Ensifer sp. PDNC004: one gene and its partner. The protein of the gene in region 2 interacts with the protein of the main gene of each other region in a pairwise test. Links are inferred from orthologs where the notes say so. Each region holds a gene or a part of one and is shown on either strand. Other genes may lie near its edges. The genes, in order: accC and ribD.

What was found.
Region 1: the proteins of ribD (region 2) and accC interact in binary tests that used the Escherichia coli proteins (3 or more experiments, as listed by UniProt). The link is inferred for Ensifer sp. PDNC004 from one-to-one orthologs.

Annotation. Positions count from the first base shown.
Region 1 is NZ_CP070353.1:1,435,955-1,445,056, reverse strand. What follows is about bases 3,985-6,860. They hold accC (acetyl-CoA carboxylase biotin carboxylase subunit), read right to left. Parts: upstream 6,157-6,860; coding sequence 4,813-6,156; downstream 3,985-4,812. Other genes in these bases: aroQ (type II 3-dehydroquinate dehydratase), read right to left, coding at 6,674-6,860; accB (acetyl-CoA carboxylase biotin carboxyl carrier protein), read right to left, coding at 6,169-6,648; aat (leucyl/phenylalanyl-tRNA--protein transferase), read right to left, coding at 4,188-4,802; JVX98_RS15280 (DUF2155 domain-containing protein), read left to right, coding at 3,985-4,148. Also shown: JVX98_RS15305 (DUF1294 domain-containing protein), read right to left, coding at 39-317; Asp-tRNA(Asn)/Glu-tRNA(Gln) amidotransferase subunit GatB, read left to right, coding at 478-1,980; JVX98_RS15295 (GNAT family N-acetyltransferase), read left to right, coding at 1,983-2,477; JVX98_RS15290 (GNAT family N-acetyltransferase), read left to right, coding at 2,603-3,070; JVX98_RS15285 (NADH:ubiquinone oxidoreductase subunit NDUFA12), read left to right, coding at 3,179-3,574; more of JVX98_RS15280, read left to right, coding at 3,696-3,984; more of aroQ, read right to left, coding at 6,861-7,120; JVX98_RS15255 (DsbA family protein), read right to left, coding at 7,227-7,994; JVX98_RS15250 (pyridoxal phosphate-dependent aminotransferase), read left to right, coding at 8,228-9,102. UniProt on the Escherichia coli protein: This protein is a component of the acetyl coenzyme A carboxylase complex; first, biotin carboxylase catalyzes the carboxylation of the carrier protein and then the transcarboxylase transfers the carboxyl group to form malonyl-CoA.
Region 2 is NZ_CP070353.1:1,559,167-1,568,185, forward strand. What follows is about bases 3,605-6,397. They hold ribD (bifunctional diaminohydroxyphosphoribosylaminopyrimidine deaminase/5-amino-6-(5-phosphoribosylamino)uracil reductase RibD), read right to left. Parts: upstream 5,660-6,397; coding sequence 4,550-5,659; downstream 3,605-4,549. Other genes in these bases: JVX98_RS15870 (hypothetical protein), read left to right, coding at 3,605-3,856; JVX98_RS15875 (riboflavin synthase), read right to left, coding at 3,930-4,550; nrdR (transcriptional regulator NrdR), read right to left, coding at 5,678-6,151; glyA (serine hydroxymethyltransferase), read right to left, coding at 6,162-6,397. Also shown: JVX98_RS15845 (MFS transporter), read right to left, coding at 1-747; transcription antitermination factor NusB, read right to left, coding at 753-1,235; ribH (6,7-dimethyl-8-ribityllumazine synthase), read right to left, coding at 1,232-1,693; JVX98_RS15860 (cupin domain-containing protein), read left to right, coding at 2,122-2,622; JVX98_RS15865 (GNAT family N-acetyltransferase), read left to right, coding at 2,647-3,222; more of JVX98_RS15870, read left to right, coding at 3,506-3,604; more of glyA, read right to left, coding at 6,398-7,457; JVX98_RS15895 (murein L,D-transpeptidase), read right to left, coding at 7,641-8,969. UniProt on the Escherichia coli protein: Converts 2,5-diamino-6-(ribosylamino)-4(3h)-pyrimidinone 5'-phosphate into 5-amino-6-(ribosylamino)-2,4(1h,3h)-pyrimidinedione 5'-phosphate.

The DNA of each region.
Region 1 (9,102 bases), 120 kb from region 2 along the record:
GTGCCTTCCTAAAAGGCCGTCGTTCGCGCGTCAAGGTGTCATTGCAACGCCAGGGTGCCAATGGCCGCCAGCGCCACTTGCAAGACGATGATCAAAGCGAGGCGCGTGCGAAAGGGTTCCTTACGCGTCTTGTGTCGGAAGATATGGCGCGCCGTCATTGCACCCGGGCTGCCGCCGAACAGGGCGACCGTCAGCAGCGTCCGCTCGCTGATCCGCCGTTTGCCGGACCGCGCCGCTTGCTTGTCGTACCAGAACAGCCCGAAGGCAGCCAAGTTGACGAGAATTGCGAACGCGAGCAGGGCAAAGGCGATGGACATGGCCGAAGTCTTGCCGATAGGCGCTAAACGGTGGTTAAGAGACGCCAGCTGTTTGCATGAGATTGCAGATGGCGTGTCTGATCCAGCCGAACAACTTGCACCGGCGGACCAATTGTTCTACCGAGAAACCAAGAATTCAGGCTTCAAAGAAGAGCATGATATGAGCATTGTCGACGTCCGCACCCCCGATCCGAAACGCTTCATCCCTGGCGCCACCGGCGACTGGGAAGTCATCATCGGTATGGAAGTCCATGCCCAGGTGCTTTCCAATTCGAAGCTGTTCTCGGGCGCATCGACGGAGTTCGGCAATGCGCCGAATGCGAACGTCTCGCTGGTCGATGCCGCCATGCCCGGCATGCTGCCTGTTATCAACGAGGAATGCGTGAAGCAGGCGGTGCGCACCGGTCTCGGTCTCAAGGCCGCGATCAACAATCGCTCGATCTTCGACCGCAAGAACTATTTCTATCCGGACCTGCCGCAGGGCTATCAGATCTCCCAGTTCAAGGATCCGATCGTCGGCGAAGGCAAGATCATCATTTCGGTCGGTCCGGACCGCCAGGGCCAGTTCGAAGATGTCGAGATCGGCATCGAGCGCCTGCATCTTGAGCAGGACGCCGGCAAGTCGATGCACGACCAGCATCCGTCGATGTCCTATGTCGATCTCAACCGCTCGGGCGTCGCGCTGATGGAGATCGTCTCCAAGCCGGACATGCGCTCGTCGGATGAGGCCAAGGCCTACATGACGAAGCTGCGCTCGATCGTGCGCTACCTTGGTACCTGCGACGGCAACATGGACGAAGGCTCGATGCGCGCCGACGTCAACGTGTCCGTCCGTCGTCCGGGCGAGGGCTTCGGCACGCGCTGCGAAATCAAGAACGTCAACTCGATCCGCTTCATCGGCCAGGCAATCGAATACGAGGCACGCCGCCAGATCGGAATTCTCGAGGACGGTGGCAGCATCGACCAGGAGACCCGCCTGTTCGACCCGAACAAGGGCGAGACCCGCTCGATGCGCTCCAAGGAAGACGCGCACGACTACCGCTACTTCCCGGATCCGGACCTGCTGCCGCTCGAATTCGACGACGCATTCGTCGAGGCACTGAAGGCCGACCTGCCGGAGCTGCCCGACGACAAGAAGGAGCGCTTCGTGCGCGACCTCGGCCTCTCGGTCTATGACGCTTCGGTGCTCGTTTCCGAAAAGTCGATCGCCGACTATTTCGAGGCGGTGGCGGAAGGCCGCGATGGCAAGATTGCCGCCAACTGGGTCATCAACGACCTGCTCGGCGCCTTGAACAAAGCCGGCAAAGCCATTGAAGAGACTCCGGTTTCGCCGGCCCAGCTCGGCGGCATCATCGACCTCATCAAGGCGGAGACCATCTCCGGCAAGATCGCCAAGGACCTCTTCGAGATCATCTGGAACGAGGGGGGCGACCCGGCCGAGATCGTCGAGACCCGCGGCATGAAGCAGGTGACCGACACCGGCGCCATCGAAAAGGCCGTCGACGAGATCATCGCCGCCAACCCGGATCAGGTCGCCAAGGTGCAGGCCAAGCCCTCGCTTGCCGGCTGGTTCGTCGGCCAGGTGATGAAGGCGACCGGCGGCAAGGCCAATCCGCAGGCCGTTCAGGCGCTGGTCAAGGCCAAGCTCGGCATCGAGGAATAACGATGTTCTTCGTGCGCACGGCAAGCGCGCGCGACCTGGAGAAGGTTCGCGCTCTGCTGATCGAAACGTGGCACGCGACCTATGACACTTTCTACGGTGTCGAGAAGGTCAAGGAACTGAACGAGCGCTGGCATTCGCTGCCAGCGCTCAAAGCCCGGCTCGCGCGCAAGAACGCCGAGTTTCTTGTTGCCGACGATGGAAGGCAGCTGGGCGGCATGGGCTATGCGGCGATGTCCGACACGCAGGCCAAGACGGTGGTGCTGCACCAGCTCTATGTCCTTCCGAAGTTCCAGCGCCAGGGCGTCGGCCGCGATATCTTCGCCGAGCTCGAGACCTGCTTTCCGGACGCCGAACGCATGCGCGTCGAGGTCGAGCCGCAGAACCTGCACGCGCTCACCTTCTATCGGGCGCATGGCTTTGCCGAAGTGGGTGAGACGGCGGGCGACGACCCGTCCGGCCTGCCGGCCATCGTTCTGGAAAAGCCGCTTCTCGGCTAGGCGATCCGCCCGGTTGCCTGACGTTTCGCATGCCTGTGGATAAGCCTGAGAGAAGCGGCGCTGTCATCGCGCCGTTACCTCCGAGTGCTTGATCCGCAGCCGATGAACGATGTGAGCGGAGAACCATGGACGCGACCGAACTCATGATCCGCAAGGCTGAGCGCAAGGATCTCGAAGCGATCGTCGCGCTCTTCGCCAATGATCCGCTGGGCGGTCACGGCGACACGACCGACGCTGAGGCCTTCGCAGACTACGCCGCTGCCTACGACCGGATTGAAGCCTCGACGCTGCAGACGCTGTTCGTCGCGGTTCTCGAAGGGCAGGTCGTCGGCACCTTTCAAACCGCGCTGCACATATCGCTGTCCGGGCGGGGAAGCTCCAGCCTGATCGTCGAAGCCGTTCAGACGCGCGCCGACATGCGCGGCCGTGGGATCGGCGAACGCATGATGCGCCATGCGATTGCTGAGGCGCGGGAGAAGGGGGCCAGGAAGGTGAGGCTCACGTCCAACGCCGTGCGCACCGATGCACATCGCTTCTATGAGCGCCTGGGCTTTGCGCGCAGCCATTTCGGCTTTCAACTACCGTTGAAATGACCGCCTTTACCTCGGAATCACTGGACAAGCCCTGAGCGGCGGGGCATAAGCGGGAACATTGTTTTGGTATCTGGCCGCCTTCCCAACGGCCGGTCAAGGACGGCATCCATGAAGCTCCTGCTGCAGATTTTCACCTGGTGGAACGAACAGACGATCGGAACGCGCTTTCACACCTGGCGCCACGGTCAACGGGTCGGTCAAGACGAACTCGGCAATGTCTACTACCAGGGCGGCAAGGACTCTGAAGGTCGCACCCGCCGCTGGGTGATCTACAACGGCTACGCCGAAGCTTCCGCCATTCCGGCCGGCTGGCACGGCTGGATGCACCACCGGACCGACGTTTCGCCGGCCGATGAAAAGTACACGCCGCGGGAATGGCAGAAGGCGCACCGCGCCAATCCGACCGGCACGGCCAACGCCTACCGCCCACAGGGCTCGATCGCTGCCACCGGCAAGCGCCCGCGCGTAACCGGCGACTACGACGCCTGGACGCCCGGCTCCTGAATAATCTGTTCTCAGTGACGACGACGGACCGCGGAATGGGTTCCTCGATCATGGCGAGGCCACAATTGATGGTTAGCGCCTGAAATCCATGACGAACAGGATACGCGGGAGACAGGCGACGATGGCAGGTTCTGATCTGCGCAAGGCAATCGGCCAAGGAGCACGGCGTTTGGGCTTGTCCCTGCTTGCCGCCTTGCCGCTGGTCGCATCTGCGGAAGCCGTTGACGCAGCCCGCCTTTCCAACGCCGTCGCCGTCTTCTCCGGCATCGACAAGATCACCGGCCGCATCACCACCTTCGACGTCTATATCGGCGAGACCGTGCAGTTCGGCGCCCTCCAGGTCACGCCGCGCGTCTGCTATAGCCGTGACGATACGGAAGCGCAGAAGATCACCACCTTCGTCGAGGTCGAGGAAATCACGCTCGACCGCAAGATCCGCCGTATCTTTACCGGCTGGATGTTTGCCGACAGCCCCGGTCTGAACGCCGTCGAGCATCCGGTCTATGACGTCTGGCTGCAGTCTTGCAAGGCGACCTCGGACCTGCCGCCGCCGGATACCGCGCAGAAGCGCTGAGCGGCGGGGCATATCCCCATTCTTTAGAATTTGCCTTGGTTAGAAGGCGAGGTCGGGCGACGACATCGCGTTCGCGAGCAATACTTCGTATTCCGCCTTCGGCACGTCGACGGCGCCGAACGACTTCAGGTGTTCGGTGGTGAACTGTGTATCGAGCAGTTCGAAGCCGCGCGCCTTCAGTCGCTCGACCAGATGCACGAGGCAGATCTTCGAGGCGTCGGTGCGTCTGGAAAACATGCTTTCGCCGAAGAAGGCTGAGCCGAGCGAAACCCCGTAAAGCCCCCCGACCAGTTGGTCGCCTTCCCAGGCCTCGACGCTGTGGGCATAGCCCATCGAGTGCAGTGTCGCGTAGAGCGTGCGGATCTTATTGTTGATCCAGGTTGTCGGCCGGTCGGGAGCAGGGGCAGCACAGCCGTCCATGACCGCTTCGAAGGCGGTGTTGAAGCGGATGTCGAAAGGCTTTCGGCGGATGGTCTTGGCGAGGCTGCGAGAGGTGTGGAAGCCTGCGAGCGGGATCACTCCGCGAATTTCTGGCTCGACCCAGAAGAGCTCCGGATCATCGGCCGAATCGGCCATCGGGAAGAGGCCGATCGAATAGGCGCGCAGCAGCATGTCCGGCGTAATATCGGGCTGCTTGCTGCGCGTCCCTTTCAATGTCTGGTCCTTACTCGGACGTGGTGGCCAGATGCTTCTCCAGCCAGTGGATGTCGTAGTCGCCGTTGGCAATGTCCTGATTATTGATCAGGTCCTGGAACAGCGGAAGCGTCGTCTTGATGCCGTCGATGACAAATTCGTCAAGCACGCGGCGCAGGCGCATCATGCATTCGACGCGGGTACGGCCATGCACGATCAGCTTGCCGATCAGGCTGTCGTAGTAAGGCGGGATTCGGTAGCCCTGATAGGCGCCCGAATCGACGCGCACGCCAAGGCCGCCCGGCGCATGGAAATGCGTGATCGTGCCCGGGGAGGGGACGAAGGTACGCGGGTCTTCGGCATTGATGCGGCACTCGATCGCGTGGCCGGAAAACACGATGTCTTCCTGCTGGACCGAGAGACCGCCGCCGGAGGCGACGCGGATCTGCTCGTGCACGAGGTCAATGCCGGTGATCGCTTCGGTGATCGGATGCTCGACCTGAAGACGGGTGTTCATTTCGATGAAATAGAACTCGCCGTTCTCGTAGAGGAACTCGACCGTGCCGGCGCCGCGATACTTCAGCTTCTTCATGGCGTCGGCGCAGATCTGGCCGATCTTCATGCGCTGGTCGACGTTGAGGGCCGGCGAATTCGCCTCTTCCCAGACCTTCTGGTGACGGCGCTGCAGCGAGCAATCGCGTTCGCCGAGATGCACCGCATTGCCGGCGCCGTCGCCGACGATCTGGATTTCGATGTGGCGCGGCTTGGAGAGGTACTTCTCCATGTAGACGGCGTCGTTGCCGAAAGCGGCAAGCGCTTCGGTGCGGGCCGTCGCAACGGCCTCTTCGAGGTCCGCCTCGCTGCGGGCGACCTTCATGCCGCGGCCGCCGCCACCGGCGGTCGCCTTGATCAGGACCGGGAAACCGATCTTGCGGGCGACTTCGAGCGCGTTCTCCGGCTTCACTTCGCCGTCGGAACCCGGAACGACCGGGATGCCAAGTTCCTGCGCCGTCTGCTTGGCGGTGATCTTGTCACCCATGATGCGGATGTGTTCCGCCGTCGGGCCGATGAAGGTGATGTCGTGCGCTTCGAGGATTTCGGCGAACTTGGCGTTTTCCGACAGGAAGCCGTAGCCCGGATGCACGGCGTCGGCACCGGTGATTTCGCAGGCGGCGACGATCTGGTGAATGTTCAGATAGCTATCGCGCGAGGGCGGCGGGCCGATGCAGACGCTCTCGTCGGCGAGGCGAACATGCATGGCGTCGGCGTCGGCCGTGGAATGAACGGCGACCGTGGCGATGCCGAGTTCCTTGCAGGCACGAAGCACGCGAAGGGCGATTTCGCCGCGATTGGCAATGAGAATTTTCGAGATCATCGCCGCGCCGCCTTATTCGATTACGATCAGCGGTTCGCCATATTCGACGGGGGCTGCGTCCTGGACGAAGATTTCGGTGACCTTGCCCGAGCGCGGAGCCGGGATCTGGTTCATCGTCTTCATCGCTTCGATGATGAGGATCGTCTGGCCTTCCTTGACCGTGGCACCGACCTCAACGAAGGGGCGGGCTCCCGGTGCGGGGGACAGGTAGGCAGTGCCGACCATCGGCGCGGTCACGGCATTCTTCGATGCGCGGGCGCTCTCGGCGGCGGGAGCGGCAACGGCGTTTGCCGGGGCGGCCGCTGCGGCGGGCATCTGGTAAGCCGGCATCTGCGGCATGGCCATCGGCATCGCAACCGGCGTGCCGTTGCGCGAAACGCGAATGCGCAGGTCGTCCTGCTCGACTTCGATCTCGGTCAGATCGGTGTCCTTGAGAATATTGGCGAGATCGCGGATCAGCGCCTGGTCGATACCTGGTTTCTTGTCAGCCATGGAATATGAGCCTCTTGTGTTCTTTTTATTTCGACGGATTTGTCAGGTTCTTTAGCGCATGCAGCGCAAGAATGTAACTCTGTGCGCCGAAGCCGCAGATGACGCCCTTGACGGCGGGTGCGATCATCGACTTGTGGCGGAACTCCTCACGCGCATGGATGTTCGAGAGGTGCAGTTCGACGACCGGAATGCCGATGGCGCGGATGGCATCATGAAGTGCGATCGACGTGTGGCCATAGGCAGCCGGGTTGATTGCAACGCCTGCGGCGACGTTGCCGGCCTCGTGCAGCCAATCGACCAGCGTTCCCTCATGGTTCGACTGGCGGAAATCGACGTCGAAGCCGAGCGCCTTGCCTTCCGCCTTGCACATGGCCTCGATGTCGGCCAGCGTCTGCCCACCATAAATACCCGGTTCGCGCTTGCCCAGCGCATTCAGGTTGGGGCCGTTCAGCACGAAAATGGTCGATGGCATAAGGGATTCCGGTCCGGTCATGGAGGGTTACCTATAGACTGATGGTCCCGCGAGGAAAAGCCCTTTGGGCCCCCGCGGGATTTGTCCACAGTCATGGGAAGGTTTGTCAGCAGGCTGTCTTGCCGCATTCGCGCATATTGGCGACCTTGCCTTCGATCTCCTCGGCGCCGACTGCTCCGAAGACCGCTTCGTTGCCGATGACGTAGGAAGGCGTTCCGGTGATGCCGAGGTCGTTGGCAAGGCTGTAGGCCTCGCGCACGGCCGCGTCATGCGGCTCCTTTTCCATCTTGGCGCGCAGGTCCTTTTCGGAAACGCCGAGCTTGGCGGCAACCGCAAGCGCCGTCTCCTCCGTGGCGCGGTCCTCGCCGCCGAGCAGCGCCCGGTGGAAGTCGCCGTATTTTTCCGGAGCGACCAGGCGGAAGGCGGCGCTCACCTTGTGGGCGGCCAGCGAATCCGGGCCGAGGATCGGCAGTTCCTTCAGCACAAAGCGCACGTTCTTGTCCTTGGCGAGGATGTCGTCCATGTCGGAAAGCGCGCGTTTGCAGTAGCCGCAATTGTAGTCGTAGAACTCGACGACGGTGACGTCGCCCTTGGGGTTGCCGAGCACCATGTCATAGTCGGAATTGAAGATCGCCTTCTTGTTCTCAGTGATCGCGCCTTCCGCCGCTTCCTGCTGCTTGGCGCGCTGCTTCGTCGTCAGCGCCTCCTGGACCTCGAGCATGATCTCCGGATTGGCGATCAGGTATTCCTTGATGAAGGCGCCGATCTCTTCCTTCTGCTTCGCGTCGAGCGCGAACGCGTTTTGGGGCAGGCTGACCCCGGCCACGAACGCTGCGAGCGTCCCGGCGGCAATCATCTTGGTGCTGAAGTTCATTTCTACCTCGTTGTCCTTGCGTATCCTGTGTGTCGTCCATCGCGTGTCGCCGGGTCAACCGGCTGTTCTGAGTGACAACAGGATTCCTCGTATCCGCAATATGCCGGCAGCATAGGGTGGGTGTTGCGGAAACGAAACGGCAAAATCGGCGGAAATACGGCACTCGCGGACTTGTGAAGGTCATTTTCATCGGGCAAAGGGCTGGAGAACAGCCGCATATCGAGGATTTTCCGTTGGTAGATTTGTCAAAACGCAGTGCCGTCGAACCTTTCCATGCGATGGACGTACTGGCGGAGGCGACTCGTCGCCGCGACGCCGGCCACCCGGTGATCTCGATGGCGGTCGGGCAGCCTGCCCACCCGGCGCCCAAAGCAGCTCTCGACGCTGCGCGCAAGGCGCTTGAGCATGGCAGGCTCGGCTATACCGACGCGCTCGGCACCTTGTCGCTGCGCACAGCAATCGCCCGGCACTATGAAAAACGCCACGGCATCGCGCTCGATCCGCAGCGGGTGGCGGTCACCTCCGGCTCATCCGCCGGCTTCAATCTCGCCTTCCTGGCTCTCTTCGATCCCGGCGACTGTGTTGCCATTGCGCGGCCGGGCTATCCAGCCTACCGCAACATCCTCGCAGCCCTCGGCCTGACGGTCGTCGAGGTCGAGGCCAATGCCGAGACCGGCTTCACTCTGACGCCTGAAAGTCTTTCACGTGCCGCTGCGAAATTAGGCCGTCCTTTGAAAGGCGTGCTTTTGGCGAGCCCGGCCAACCCCACCGGCACCGTGACGGGCAGGGCCGGCCTCAAGGCGCTGGCTGACTATTGCCGAGCCGAATCGATTGCCTTCATCTCCGACGAGATCTATCACGGGCTGACCTTTGCCGGCGAAGAGGCAAGCGCGCTGGAGGTGACCGACGAGGTGATCGTCATCAACTCCTTCTCGAAATACTATTGCATGACCGGCTGGCGGATTGGCTGGATGGTGCTGCCGGCCGACAAGGTGCGCGGTTTCGAGCGCATCGCCCAGAGCCTCTACATCTCGCCGCCCGAGCTCTCGCAGATTGCGGCAGAAGCAGCACTCGACGCCCATGAGGAACTCGACCGCTACAAGACCGC
Region 2 (9,019 bases):
GGGCGCGCCGGTCATCATGAAGGTCATCAGCGCGTAGCTGGAAATGCCGCAGATCATGCCGGTGGCAAAGCGCTGGCTGCGGACGATTTCGCCGAGCGGACGAACGGACTGATCGTGGTGGGCACTCACCATTGCGCCCGGCTCGGGCAGCCGCAGCGGCGCGAAAAACAGGGCAGCCACGAGGCAAATCGGCATCAGGACGACGAAAGCCCCGGCAAAAGAAACCGGCGCGAACAGGTCGCCAGCGAAAATGACGATCTGCGGACCGAGAACGGCGGAAACGATGCCGCCGCCAAGGATCAGCGAAATTGCCTTGGGCTTGTAAAACGACGGCGAAGCGTCGGCAGCGGCAAAGCGCAGCTTCTGTGTAAAGCCGTTCGACGAGCCGAGCATCGCGAGTGCGAAGGCGAAGAGCCAGAAATTCTCGCGGAAGAGTGCGACGGCGGCGAGCGCTGCCCCGGCGGCCGCGATTGCGGTCCCGCTCATGAAGGCGAAACGGCGGCCGATCAGGCGCGACAATACCGCAACAAGCACAACGCCCAGCGCCATGCCGACGTTGAACGCGGTGAGCGGCGCGGTGGCCAGCGACTTGTCTTCCGCCAGCATCTGGTAACCGGCGACACCGCCGACCGAAAAGCAGATGGGGCCGACGACGCCGAGCACGGCCTGCGCGGCGGTCAGGAGGTAAACGTTGCGGCGTGTTTCGCGAAGGGTCTTGCCCATGTCATCTGCAGCAGCCGCAACCATCGACCTTATTTCCTCGGTTCGCCGCGGACCTGTCGGGCAATGCGGTCGAGGACAGCATTGACCAGCTTGGGCTCGTCATCCGAGAAGAAAGCCTTGGCGATCTCGACATACTCCGTGACGATCACCGGAACCGGCACGTCCTTGCGCTCAAGCATCTCGAAGGTGCCCGCACGCAGGATGGCGCGCACGGTGGAATCGAGACGCGACAACGCCCAGTCGTCCTGAAGCGCCGAGCCGATCAGCGGATCAAGCTTGCGCTGGTCGCGCACGACACCGGCGACAATCGACCGGAACCAGGAGGGGTCGGCCTTCAGGTAGGTGTCGCCATCGACATCCTGTCCGAGGCGATGCGCTTCGTATTCAGCAACCACTTCGAGGACACCGGTGCCGCCGATGTCCATCTGATAGAGCGCCTGCACCGCAGCAAGGCGTGCTGCACCGCGCTGGTTGACCTGCTTCAGCGGTTGATCCGAGGGGGTTTTCGTCACTTTTCCGTGCCCAGTTTCTTCTTAAGTTCAATCATGGTCAGTGCCGCACGCGCAGCAAAGCCACCCTTGTCGCCTTCCGAGCGGCGCGCACGCGCCCAGGCCTGATCGTCGTTTTCGACCGTCAAGATACCGTTGCCGATCGCGAGGCTCTCGCTCACCGCAAGATCCATGATCGCGCGCGAGGATTCGTTCGCGACGATGTCGAAATGATAGGTTTCGCCACGAATGACCATGCCAAGGGCAACGAAACCGTCGTATTCGGTGCCACCTTCGTCAGCGCCGTCGAGCGCCATGGCGATCGCCGGCGGGATTTCGAGAGCACCCGGAACTGTTACGATATCATAGGTCGCCCCGGCTTCGTCCAGCGCATGTTTCGCTCCGTCGAGCAGAGCGTCGGCCATATCGTCATAGAAACGCGCTTCCACAATCAGGATGTGGGCTGCCGTGGTCTCTGCCATGGATCACCTGTCTTTGAGAATTCAGCGCCGGATGCGACCGGCCAAGGCGGCGGTCAAACCACGCCCGGCGTCGAATGGCAAGCAAATTCCACCACAGACGGCCTTTTGCCGCGTCCGGCGGCCGCCAATAACCAGCATCCTAAGCTTCGCGGTTCCTCCAATTCGGTCCCACCGGAGGGCACTGCCGCCGACCGGCGAAGACGGCAAGCCGCACGCCTTATTCGCACCCATACGCGGCCTCACAGCCCCTGGTGAAACCATCGCGCGATTGCGCCTAGATGGTCTCGCCGATGGATTGCAACACTAGGATGTATTCCTGTAACCATCGTCGCTAATTTTAGCGATCGCAGGTTGACGACGGGACGAACGCGCGACACGGATAGAACGTATTAGCGTTACCGCGACAACGGTGCGCCAGGGAGGACCATGTGACCGATACGAAAAAGCCGATCGTTAATCCCAAAAACCTGGAACTCGACCACTGGACGCAAGGCACTTTCTTCGAATCCCGCGACGTCGCCTTCGGCGCGCTGCTAGGCCTCAAGGATCTGGGCATCGGCTACGGTGAAGTGCCGCCGGGAAAGTCCGGTTGCCCGTTTCACAATCACCATGTCGAAGAGGAAATGTTCATTATCCTCGAGGGTGAAGGGACTTACCGCTTCGGCAGCGAGCGTTACGCGGTCGGCCCGGGCGACATTCTGGGCGCGCCTGCGGGTGGTCCTGAAACAGCGCATCACCTGATCAATACGGGCACAGTGCCGCTCAAGTACCTTTCGATCTCGACCAAGGCGGCAACCGAAATCTGCGAGTACCCGGATTCGGGCAAGTTCCTCGCCAGGACGCGCGGTACCAAGGGCGAACGGTCGTTCAGCTTCACCGGCCGACCAGAAAGCGCCGTCGACTACTGGGACGGCGAGCCCGGTGCCTGACATCATCACAGCATAGGATCGAATATGCATAGCGTTCCCATCATCGAGACCGATCGCCTTGTCCTGCGCCCCTATCGCCGTGACGATTTTCCCTCCTATTCCGCGCTGTTCGGCGATGCCGAGGTCATCCGTTATGTCGGCGGGGTGCCGTTTACGCGGGAGCAGTCCTGGACCCGCTTCCTGCGCCAGGTCGGCATGTGGCACTATTTCGGCTTCGGCTTCTTTGCCATCCAGGACCGGGAGACCGGGACCTTTCTCGGCGAGGCCGGTTTCCACGACGTGCATCGCGCCATCACGCCTTCACTCGAAGGGACGATGGAAACGGGGTGGGCGCTGTCGCCGAAAGCGCATGGCAAGGGGCTCGCAACCGAGGCCGTCAGCGCGGCGCTCAAATGGGCCGACCACCAGTTTCCGACGTTGCGCAAGACCTGCATCATCGATATCGGCAACCACGCGTCGATCCGGGTCGCCGAGAAGCATGGCTTCAAGGAATTCTGGCGCACGACCTATCACGGCAACCACGTGATCATGTTCGAGCGCCACCAGAAGGCAGCGGCTGCGACAGGCGAAAGATGGGCTCGCGCGCACGCCGAAACATGAACAAGTTTTAATTGTTTTCCCGATGCCAATGCCTTGGAAAGGGCCACATTCCGGCCCAGTTTCCTAGTCGTTGGCACGACGCGCCCTCCCCAAGAAGGGAGCAAACGCCGACCAATCAGTCGAAACAGTCCAGCGTTTTTGCTTGCGGGTGACAACACCCGCAAACGAACCCTGCTGGCCGCCGCAATAGGCGAACCTCACCGGCCCGGAAACCCGCAAGGTTCCCGCGTTCCCGTATCGGGCCGGCTTGCGCCTTGTTGCCGGTAAACAAAGGAGCATGACCATGAACCGCATAGCCAAGCTTTCCGTCATCGCTGCTCTCTCCGCCCTTTCCTTCGGCGGCGTCTCCTATGCTGCGAGCGCAGCCATGAACTGGCCGGCCGAAATCGACCCCACCGTTCGCGATTTCAAGGGCGATCATTTCAACGTCGTCGACGTGGATACGCTGAAGGAATCGAGCCAGACGCGCATGTGGATCAACGAAGCGACGCCGCAACAGCTTTCGTCCCTGCACGCAGCCGTCGAAGGCAACAAGCCGCTTGCAGCCAAGCTGAAGGCGCAGAATGTCGAGATGAACAACATTGCCGGCGCCGAACAGGCGGCCGACGGCAGCCTGACCCTCTACGTGCGTTGAGCGTCAACATCTCCCGAAACCAGAACCGCCCCCGATCGGGGGCGGTTTGCATTCGGCGAAAGAGGAAGTCAGTTCACTCCGGCTTTGGCGCCGGGAACTCCGCGAGGCGCGCCGCGTAGCGCGCCATGGTGTCGACCTCGAAGTTGACGAAATCGCCGGCCTTGCGCTCGCCCCAGGTCGTGACCTCCAGCGAGTGACGGATCAGGAGCACGTCGAATTCGGCGCCAGCGACCTTGTTGACCGTCAGCGACGTACCGTCTAGCGCGACCGATCCCTTTGGCGCGACGAACTTTGCCAGATGCTCAGGCGCCCGCAGACGAAATCGCACGGCGTCGCCTTCCGCTTCCACCGACAGAATTTCCGCCTTGTCGTCGACATGGCCGGAAACCAAGTGGCCACCGAGTTCGTCGCCGATCTTCAAGGACCGCTCGAGATTGATGCGCGTGCCTTTCGTCCAGCCCGCGATCGTCGTCAGCCGCAGCGCCTCTTCCCAGGCCTCGACCTCGAACCAGCGCTCGTTGCTGCCGGCGTCAGGCAAAGCCGTCACCGTCAGGCATACGCCGGAGTGGGCGATGGAGGCCCCCATGTCGATCGTCTTCGGATCGTAGCGCGTGGCGACACGCAGCTTGATGCCTTCCTTCAGCGGGGTGACGGAATCGACGGTGCCGATATCGGTAACAATGCCTGTGAACATCAGTTCTCTCTTTCGTATTCCTCGAACAGATCGTCGCCATAGCGTGCCTCGGCGACGCGGCGGAAGCCTGCCGGCACGGACTTACGGTCAAATGGGGATGCGATGCCGTTTTCGCCAATGGTCCCCGGTCCGGTGTAGAGCTGGATGCGGTCGACAAGGTTCGCATCGAGAAAGGCGCGCGCAGCCACTGCACCGCCTTCAACCATCAGCGAGGAGAGACCGCGGGACGCGAGTGCGGTAAGAAGGTCGGCGATCGATCCGGCTTCGAGCACCTCGACGCCGGCCGCCTCCAGGGCCGCCTTGCGTGCTGCTCGGCCATCATCCGCATCCGAATCAGCATCACCGGAACCGTCGCTGGAGACCACGATGACGGGGACCTCCCGCGCCGTTAACACAAGTTTGGAGGAAAGCGGCAGGTCGAGCCGGCGATCGAGAACGATGCGCAGCGGCGAACGATGTTCGAGCCCCGGCAAGCGCACGGTCAATTCCGGATCGTCGGCCGCAGCCGTGCCGATCCCGACCAGGATCGCGTCGGTCTCCGCCCGCAGCATCTGTACTTGACCACGGGAGATGGAACCGGTGATGCGCACCTGCCCCTCGCCCTTGCGCCCGATCATGCCATCGGCCGAAACGGCAAGCTTGAGAGTCACATAGGGACGTCGGCTGACCTGGCGCATGAGGTAGGCTTCAAGCGCCTGATGCCCGTCCTCGGGGAGCACACCGATATCGACGGTGATGCCGGCATCGCGCAGGCGCACGACGCCGCGCCCTGCGACCCGCACGTCCGGATCGAGGATCGAGATCACCACGCGGGATATGCCGGAGGCGACGAGCGCATCGGCGCAGGGCGGCGTCTTGCCGTGATGGGAGCAAGGCTCGAGCGTCACGTAGGCGGTCGCACCCCTTGCCTTCTCGCCGGCCTCGGTCAGCGCCTGGGTTTCGGCATGCGGACGGCCGCTTCGCGCGGTTACGGCCCGGCCGACGATAACACCGTCCTTGACGATCAGGCAGGCGACGGAGGGATTGGTGGATGTCTGTCCGAGATGGTGGCGAGCCAGCCTCAGCGCCGCGGCCATGAACCTCTCGTCTTCACGGTTGGGCGCTTTCATGGCTCTATCCAGCGTGAGCTATTCGCCGGGATCGCGCGCGATCTTGGCGCTGATCTCGGTGATGACCTTCTCGAAATCCTCCGCATGGGAGAAATCGCGATAGACCGAAGCGTAGCGCACGAAGGCCACGTCATCGAGGCTCTTCAGCGCTTCGAGCACCTGCAGGCCGATTTCTTCCGAAGGGATCTCGGTCTCGCCGGAGCTTTCGAGGCGGCGCACGATCCCGGAGACCGCCCGCTCGATGCGGTCGCGATCGACCGGGCGCTTGCGCAGCGCGATCTCGAAGGAGCGCAAAAGCTTGTCCCGGTCGAAAGGAACCTTCCGACCGGTTTTCTTGATGATCATCAGCTCGCGCAACTGCACCCGTTCGAAGGTCGTGAAACGACCTCCACAATCCGGACAAATCCGGCGGCGGCGAATGGCATTCCCGTCCTCTGCCGGACGGGAATCCTTCACCTGACTGTCTTCAGAACCGCAATAGGGGCAGCGCATGGGCGACCGATCACATGTAGCCGTACATCGGGAAGCGGTCGGTCAGCTTGACGACCTTGTCGCGAACGCTCGCTTCGACGGCGGCATTGCCCTCGTCGGAGTTGGCGACCTTCAGGCCGTCGAGAACCTCGACGATCCGCTCACCGATTTCCTTGAACTCGGCTTCCTTGAAGCCACGGGTCGTGCCGGCCGGCGTGCCGAGACGGACGCCCGAGGTGACGAAGGGCTTTTCAGGGTCGAACGGGATGCCGTTCTTGTTGCAGGTGATGAAGGCACGACCGAGAGCGGCTTCCGCGCGCTTGCCTGTTGCGTTCTTCTTGCGCAGGTCGACGAGCATCAGGTGGTTGTCCGTACCGCCCGAGACGATGTCGAGGCCATTGGCCTTCAGCGTTTCGGCAAGCGTGCGGGCGTTCTTGACGACCTGGGCCGCATAGTCCTTGAACGACGGCTGCAGCGCTTCTCCGAGGGCCACGGCCTTCGCAGCGATGACGTGCATCAGCGGGCCGCCCTGAAGGCCCGGGAAGACGGCCGAGTTGATCTTCTTGGCGATATCTTCGTCGTTGGTCAGAACCATGCCGCCGCGCGGGCCGCGGAGCGACTTGTGCGTCGTGGTCGTTGCCACGTGGCAATGCGGGAACGGCGACGGATGCTGGCCACCGGCGACGAGACCGGCGATGTGCGCCATGTCGACCATCAGCCAGGCGCCGACTTCATCGGCGATCTCGCGGAAACGCTTCCAGTCCCAGATACGCGAGTAAGCGGTGCCGCCGGCGATGATCAGCTTCGGCTTGTGCTTGCGCGCCTGCTCGGCGACGTTGTCCATGTCAAGCAGGTGGTCGTCTTCACGCACGCCGTAGGAGACGACGTTGAACCACTTGCCGGACATATTGACCGGCGAACCGTGTGTCAGGTGACCGCCCGAATTGAGGTCGAGGCCCATGAAGGTGTCGCCCGGCTGCAGGAGCGCCAGGAACACGGCCTGGTTCATCTGCGAACCGGAGTTCGGCTGAACGTTGGCGAAGTTGACGCCGAAGAGCTTCTTGGCGCGCTCGATCGCCAGTTCCTCGGCGATGTCGACGAACTGGCAGCCGCCGTAGTAGCGCTTGCCCGGGTAGCCCTCGGCATATTTGTTGGTCATGATCGAGCCCTGGGCTTCGAGCACGGCGCGGGAAACGATGTTCTCGGAGGCGATCAGCTCGATCTCGTGGCGCTGGCGACCCAGCTCCTTCTCGATCGCACCAAAGATGTCCGGATCGCTGTCGGCCAGAGAGCGGGTGAAGAAAGCGTCATTGGTCTGTTCAGGCATCGGTGCGAGGCTCCTCTCAAGGGTGGCAGTTCTTTAACTTCCTCGCACGGAGAGAGCAATATCCGCTGTGCGGTTTGCGTCATTTCCCCCATCTGCCGCGCCGAAATATCGCGGGGTCCGGCGCATGAAAAAGCCGCGCTTCCAGGGGAAACGCGGCTTTTCGATTTCGTGTCGCAAATCTGCTTATTGCGGCAAGGCGTCCTGATCGACCGAACCGGCCGACTGCTCGACGCCATAGGGCGTCTGAAGCGCGAGTTCGGTGGCACCGTCGCGCTGATAGATATCGTCGCGGAACTGCACCACGCCGTCCTTGGCGGACCAGGCGGTGATATAGGTGAAGAAAACAGGCACTTCCTCGGCAAGCGTGATCGGCGTGTTGACGCCGGTCTTGATGGTCGCCTCGATCTGCTGGCGCGACCAGCCGGGCGTTTCCTTCAGGAGCCAGGTCGAAAGGTCGCGCACGTTCTGCACGCGCACGCAGCCCGACGATTCGAAGCGCATGAGCTTGTTGAACAGGCCCTGCTGTGGCGTGTCGTGCATGTAGACCTGATGCTCGTTGTGGAAGTTGATCTTCGTCGACGACATCGCGTTGATCTTGCCCGGGTCCTGGCGGAACATCAGGTTCGGCGCCTTTTCCGCGTTCCAGTCGACGGTTTCCGGCGACACTTCGCCGCCGCTGCCGTCGAACAGGCGGATCGAGTTGCGCGCGAGATAGGTCGGGTCCTTGCGCATCAGCGGCATGATGTCCTTCTGGATGATCGAGCGAGGCGCGGTCCAGTAGGGGTTGAGGATGACCTCGTAAATCTTCGAGTTGAGGATCGGCGACTGGCGGTCGATCTTGCCGACGATCGCCGTGTGGCGCAGCGCCACGCGGCCGTTCTCCACCGCTTCGATATAGGCGGCCGGAATGTTGACCATCACGTAGCGGCGGCCGAGCCCACCCGACATCGACTGCAGGCGAACGAGGTTGGTCTGAAGCTGGCCGAGGCGGGTGTTGGCATCGACATTGATCGCCTTCAGCGTGTACTCGCCGATGACGCCGTCTGCCGGCAGACCGTGGCGGGCCTGGAAGCGCTTGACTGCGCCCTCGACGTAGCTGTCGAAGGACGAGGAGACACCGGCCGAGCGCGGCAGGTCGCCGGAAACCATCAGGCGCTGGCGGAGCTGCTGCACGGACGGGTCGGTGACGCCAAGTTCGAGCTTGACGCTGGTCTGAACCGACGGCCAGCCGCCCTGCGAAACGATGTTCTGGTAGTCGAAGATCGCCTGCTGCACGTGAGCGATCGTTTCCGGGCCGAAGACAGGCGTGTTCGAAACCACCGTCGTCGCGGTGCGCGATGCCCCCTTCGCGTCAAACTGGTCGTCCCAGGAGCCGCGGCGAGGCGAATTGATGATCTCGTTCAGGGCGTCCTGTGCGCTTGCCGCGCCGGCGACTGCCACGGCGCCGAAGGTTGCTGCCGAGCGCAAGAAGGCGCGGCGCGAGAATGCATCAATTCCATTCTTTTTCGACATAATCCTACCATCCCAATGCGTTGGCACACGCCCTATGCGCTGACACGCAC